One region of the Pediococcus parvulus genome, then DNA from elsewhere that is predicted to be linked to it. Evidence: riboswitches for the same ligand, from Rfam matches in the RefSeq annotation. Region 1 holds a riboswitch; the other holds the start of a gene.
The links. Region 1 has a riboswitch for lysine ahead of lysA (diaminopimelate decarboxylase). Riboswitches for the same ligand answer to the same signal wherever they lie in the genome.

Region 1 (3,430 bases):
TATGAGCATGTTTTCCGACAATCGCACGACCGCCCATGACAACTCCCATATCAATCATGGTGTCTTCACCAACCTCAGCGCCAATGTTGATCAATGCTCCCATCATAATGACGGCATTGTCACCGATCACAACTTGATCCCGGATAATTGCCCCGGGTTCGATGCGCGCATTGATATTCTTAGTGTCCAACAATGGGACCGCTGAATTACGTCCATCATTTTCAACTTCATAATCTTCAATAACTGCTTTGTTGTTCTCAAGAAATGGTTTAACATCTGTCCAATCGCCAAAAACGGTTCCGGTTTTGGTTTCTACAAACGCTCGGACGCCTTTTGGAACATCAAGTTTAGTCAAATCACCTTTTAGAGTGACCTTTACGGGTGTTTTTTTCTTGGCGTTACTGATAAAATCAATGATTTCACGTGCATCTAACTGTGCCATGGATAAAATCCTTCCTTTATATAAACTTTTTTATTTTTCGTTGTCAGGTTATCATAAGGCTCAATGGTTATTTGAACTTTAAAAATTCTCGATTCTTCTATATTATATGGCATTCAGCAACTAAACAAAACTGCAATCCAGTTTGACCAAATCTTCATAACTTTCTCGTTTAACAATGACTTGTGCTTTACCTTTTTCGACAAACACCACCGCTGGCCGCGGATTTCGATTATAATTTGACGCCATTGAATACCCGTAAGCACCAGTAGCTGGAATTACCAAAACATCACCAGGCTGCGATTTAGGTAAGGCTTGTTTTTGAATCAAAATATCGCCTGATTCACAATATTTACCTGCAATTCTAACCGTTTCATCTGGTTTAGCCGTTGCCTGATTAGCTAAAACGGCTTCATATTTGGCCTCATAAAGCGCCGGTCGAATGTTATCGCCCATCCCGCCATCCACCGTCACATATGGGCGAATGCCAGGTACTTCTTTTCTTGAGCCAATTGTATATAAGCTATATCCCGCGGGGCCTGCAATGGAACGGCCCGGTTCAATCCAAATGGCCGGCATTTTTAGCTGACGTAACGTGACCTGCTTTTGGACGGCCTTCACAATTGCGTCAACAAATTCTTCGGGTGCCAGCGGATCATCTTCTTTGGTGTACTGAATCCCAAAGCCCCCACCAATATTTAAGACTCGGGTTTCAAAGTTAAACTTCTTTTGCCAGTCAGCAGCCAAATCAACTAATTTTTGGGCTGCCATGACAAACCCATTAACCTCAAAGATTTGTGAACCAATGTGAGCATGAATACCAAGCATCTCTAGTTGTGAATTTGCTAACACCTGCTGCAACGCTTTTTGCGCTTGCCCAGATTGAATATCAAAGCCGAATTTGCTATCCTCTTGACCAGTTTGGTCATACTTATGGGTATGCGCTGAAACACCGGGCGTTAAACGTAACATGACTTTAATTGTCTGTTGTTTTTCTTTCAAGATTTCGCTTAGTAACTCAATTTCGTGAAAATTATCTAAAATCACAACCCCGATATGATGATCCACGGCCATTTCCAATTCTGCGCGTGATTTGTTATTGCCGTGAAAACTAACTTTTTCCATTGGAAAGCCAGCTTTGATGGCCGTATATAACTCGCCACCTGATACCACATCAATGTGCGCGTCCTCTTGATTGACAAGTTGAAACATCCCAACTGTGGCAAATGCTTTGCTGGCATAACTCACGGCGTAATCGACTTGATTACGCTCAAACACCTTTTTAAACCGCCGAATTTGTTGGCGGATTGCTGAGACATCATAGGCAATTAGCGGCGTCCCATAAGTATGCGCCAATTCTACGGCATCAGCCCCATCAATCATTAAATGTCCTGCTTCGTTTACTTGTTGCTCCCCTTGAGTACCCATTTATTTACCCCACTAGTTTTATAATTATTTTATTAAACAAAAAAGAGACCTTTTTGTTTAGCGCAAACAAAAAGATCCCAGAATGAGTTCATTATTATTCTGTATCAATTGTCGATAGCGCCCCGCAGCCGACATGTTTTGCTGCGACAGTCCGCAGTCTGTTAAACTACGTCCCAGCACACCAAACCCCTATCCAGATTTGACGCTTCGGCAACCGCCCCTTTCACTAGCTTCATAATTTGATAGAAATTCCACTAATTACTCTTGTTGGTTGCGACCTCTTAAATTATTAAAAAGTTTATAATACTTCTCACAGATAGTCAACCCCCTTACTCCAATAAAATTCCCTGTAGCTCTTTTGTATCAGTTAAAACAACTTTATCTCCATTTAATTTAGAGCTGCTAATATCGAGCTTGTTTAGTTCTAACATTGCTTTCACATGTAGTTTTGAACTGCGGCCAGCCGCATTGTTTTCCTAAATCAAAAATAAAAAACTTACTACTAAGTATTTCTTATAATTGATTAATTCAAAGAATAATTTAGTTGCTATTCATCAAAAAAATGCTAAAATTCACAATAACTAATCAAACTTTAATAAAATATAATTTTTGAAAACTAGAAAGGATTTTTTTACTCATGAAGGTTGTTAAATTTGGCGGTAGCTCATTAGCAGACGGCGCCCATTTTCAAAAAGTCATCTCCATCATTAAGGCTGATCCTGCACGACAGATTGTCGTTGTTTCCGCACCAGGGAAACGATTTTCTGAAGATACAAAGGTCACCGATCTCCTAATCACCTACGCTCAAAGGGTAATTGATCATCAAGATCCAAAAACGGTTGTGGATAAAATTAGTCAACGCTACCAAGCGATTAGTGATTTCTTTGGATTGCCAGCTAGACCAATTGACAAAATCATCAAAAAGCTTCGGTCACTACCCCTTGAATATTATCCAAGCAACACGTATTTGATGGCTGCCTTCAAAGCGCATGGTGAACGTCTTAATGCCATGTTGTTAACCGCCGTGCTCAATCATCTGAACATCCCTGCTCGCTTTGTGGATCCTTTTGAGGCAGGAATTATCGTAACTGACGATCCGAGTGACGCCTCTGTTTTACCAGAAACTTACGAAAATTTAGCGCATCTAAAGGTTACAGAAGAAAAACTAATTTTTCCTGGTTTCTTTGGGTTTACGCCGAATGGCCAGATTGCCACCTTTTCCCGCGGTGGTTCCGATATCACCGGCGCAATTGTTTCCCGAGGACTAAAAGCCGATTTATACGAAAATTTCACTGACGTTGATGCCATTTACGCGGCCGATCCACGGATTGTAGATCATCCCCATGCCATTAAGAAAATGACCTACCGCGAAATGCGCGAACTTTCTTATGCAGGTTTTTCCGTGTTTCATGATGAGGCAATCATTCCGGCAATTGAAGGCCAGGTCCCAATCAATGTGAAAAACACTAATCATCCCGAATTACCGGGAACTTTAATCGTTCCAGAAGATAGTTTTGAGCCCCACCGCACCATCACGGGTGTAGCAAGTTCCGATCGATTTGC
Region 2 (3,430 bases), 280 kb from region 1:
ACGCTTTTTGATCCGTTCCAACATTGTATCAAACGAAATGTTGATATCAATTAACAAATCAGGATTCTTTTGATAATGAGTTTCTGGAAGTTCTTCCATCATATTTGTTAGTAAAGAGTCATAGATCTGAACTTCGGTGCTTGTTGCCCGACCCAAATCTGCATTCAGATGGAATAGAAGTGAATCTTCATAAATAGAACGATCCATCACACTATTTTTGGTTTGAAAAGCTTCTTTAATACCATCTAAACGGCGATTCAGAAAATAAATCTGAAGAAGAAAAGCATAGCGTTTAGGATCTTTATAAAAGAGTGGCAAAATCTTATTATCATCCACCGATTCATAAAATGCTTTTGTACCTAAATGTTGTGACAAAATTTCTGTTAACGTTGTTTTTCCTGCGCCGATTGGGCCTGACAATGCAATCATTCGAAGTTCCCCTTTATTCCTGTTTTAATACTATATATTGTAGCATGAATCTAAGCTAAAACAACATGTAGATTAAAACTTCTTTTCTCAAAAACAGTCTGTTTTATTGCAGCGCCTTACATTATACACTTATTTTTCAGCTTTTCGAGCCTTTAAAATAAAATCAGGTTGTGTTAAATCAACTTCGTCCAACGAAATAACATGAGTATGATATTTAATTTTATAATACGTATATAAAATGATAAAAATCGGGACACTCATGTAACTGATCCCAATTGCTTCCCAGTTAAACGTGGCAAACGAATGGATATCTTGACCGGCAATAACGAGTAGACACAGTACAAACGCAAAAATCGGCCCAAATGGGAACCATTTTGCATGGTAGCGTAATTCTTCGACTTTGTGTCCTTGTTTGACGAATGCCCTGCGAAAACGGAAATGAGAAATAGCAATCCCTAACCAAGCAATAAAACCAGTCAGCCCACTTGCAGCGACCAGCCACATATAGATTTCAGGACCCGCAATACTAGAAATAAATGTTAAAGCTCCCACGATCGTTGTGCCAATCAACGCCATCAAAGGAATTCCTCGTTTAGTAGTCAAACTAAATGTCTTGGGGGCGTATCCTTGTAATGCCAACGAATAAAGCATTCGGGTTGAAGCATACATACCAGAATTAGCCGATGAAATCACCGACGTCAAAATCACGGCATTCATAATGCTAGCTGCCCCAGCCAACCCAGCCCGACGGAACACTAAAGTAAACGGACTAATTTTGACATCACTTGCAGAAGAACCTAATAAATCAGGACTAGTGTATGGGATGATACAAGCAATGACAAAAATAGCTAAAATATAGAATAACAAAATTCGCCAAAAGACTTGATTAATTGCCTTGGGAACACTCTTCTCAGGAGTTTCGGACTCCCCAGCTGTAATCCCAATCAATTCAGTTCCCTGAAATGAAAATCCCGCAACTACAAAAACGCTCAGAATCATTGGAATTCCGCCGACAAATGGTGCTTTCTTATAGGTAAAGTTATTTAGATAAGTGGCATGACCACCCATGATGCCAAAAATTACAGCGACACCAATAACTAAGAAAATAATTACCGTGACAACCTTAATCAACGCCATCCAGTACTCAGTCTCGCCAAACGCTTTTACCGTTAAAGCATTAATTGCAAAAATTAAGATCAGCGCCACTGTACTCCAAACCCAGCCAGGTACGTTGGGTAACCAAAATTTCATAACAATGGAAACTGTACTGATATCAACAGCTAAGGTAATTGCCCAGTTAAACCAGTAATTCCAACCCATCGCAAATCCTAAAGCTGGATCCACATACTTTGTTGAATAGGTTGCAAACGAACCAGAAACTGGCATGTAAGTAGCCATTTCCCCCAAACTCGTCATCAAGAAATACACCATGATTCCCATTGCCACGTACGCAATCAGTGCACCAGCCGGACCAGCCTCTGAAATTGCTGACCCACTGGCCACAAATAATCCAGTTCCTATACTTCCTCCAAGTGCGATCATGGAGATATGCCGTGTCTTCAAAGATCGATCAATTGAATGATTCTCTTCCTCTGCCATAAAACTACTTCCTCCTTAAAATTCGAATTAAAAAGGCAATCTTATTTTTAACCAATAAAAAAAGCCTTTTTGCATAACAAATCGCCATACAAAAAGACTTACTAAATTTCTCAGTCAAATCGTAGATAGCGCCCCGTGATGTGTTTGAATGCATCACGACAGTCCCTGATTTATTAAACCAGAGCCCAACTCTAAGTTGAAAAAGCAACTTAAAATTTCGGCCAAACACCCTTTTGCAGCTTGTCTACAATGCTTTTTCATCTACAAGCTGTGACTGATGAGTTTGGCAACCTCTTCTTTCGATATGAATCAATTATATACAAGCTCAGTGTATCTGACAACACCAAGTGTTAATCATTCGTTAATTTTGTGCCCTGAATTTTCTCGTTTAACTTTTGAAACTGGGCATGTAACTCATTGTCAGAACCGTTCCAATCAATTCCCGGAACTGCAGGTTCACCCATAATTTTAACGAGCACATCATTCAAACTTTGATGTTTAAGATAGTCGCGCCACAAATCATCCGCCTGTTGAAATGTATCGTTTAATACATTCTTACCCCGTTCGGCAATCGGATGGGCCTCAGAAAACACATTTTCAATAAAGCCCATATCTGGATAAGTTTTAATGGGTCCTTCACTCGCTTCAACAATGTCTAGTAATGAAATTTCACTTGGCTTTTTGGCTAGTCGAAACCCACCATTATTTCCCGGAATTGAGGTAACCAAACCGGCAACAACCAGCTTACGCATAATTTTTCGCAAATAAGTCTCTGATCCTGTTAATCGATCGTGAATTACCGCCGTCGTCAACGGAATTGAGCGATCTTGTGTACACAGTAACGCAATAATACATGCTGCTTGTTCAAATCCTTTAGTGAGTTGCATAATGACCACCTTCTATAAATGCTTGCGCCGTTAATTGATAAAAATTTTCTTGTCGTGAAACCGGATTTAACACACTTGCCGGTAAAGTATGTTCACCGACTTTTTTAAAACTAAGATGTTCCAAAATAGCCGCGGATCGCTTATTTTCAGCATAGGTACTCGCCAATACGACATATGCATAGTTTTCATGAAAACTATGATTTAAAATTGATTGAACGGCTTCTGTCATATAGCCGTAACCCCAAAAATCTTGATTCACCATGTAACCTAATTCCAGTTTTAAAGGATCCCGTTCATGATTGTCACCTACCACTGGATAAAGTCCAATGCTACCGATAACTTCTGAAGTTTGCTTTAATGTCATAGCCCAAATGTTGGGTTGCATAAGTTGCTGTAAAAAATAATCACTTTCAAACGCATTTGTAGCCACGCGAAAACTAGCCATCTCCGCAATTTCTTTGTTTTCAACGATGGCACGCAATCCTGTTAAATCAGCCGGCACAAATGGTCGCAGT

Region 2: linked by a shared signal. The riboswitch ahead of AB3217_RS07800 (amino acid permease) and the one ahead of lysA (diaminopimelate decarboxylase) in region 1 are both predicted to bind lysine.

What each region holds. Positions count from the first base shown of each region.
Region 1 is NZ_OZ061292.1:1,827,482-1,830,911, forward strand. Features, by position in the region: gene dapD (2,3,4,5-tetrahydropyridine-2,6-dicarboxylate N-acetyltransferase) at 1-442, opposite strand, end outside; gene lysA (diaminopimelate decarboxylase) at 563-1,867, opposite strand; lysine riboswitch at 1,975-2,158, opposite strand; gene AB3217_RS09235 (aspartate kinase) at 2,505-3,430, shown strand, end outside.
Region 2 is NZ_OZ061292.1:1,543,560-1,546,989, forward strand. Features, by position in the region: gene AB3217_RS07795 (deoxynucleoside kinase) at 1-429, opposite strand, end outside; gene AB3217_RS07800 (amino acid permease) at 559-2,028, opposite strand; lysine riboswitch at 2,147-2,332, opposite strand; gene AB3217_RS07805 (Rrf2 family transcriptional regulator) at 2,379-2,915, opposite strand; gene AB3217_RS07810 (GNAT family N-acetyltransferase) at 2,902-3,430, opposite strand, start outside.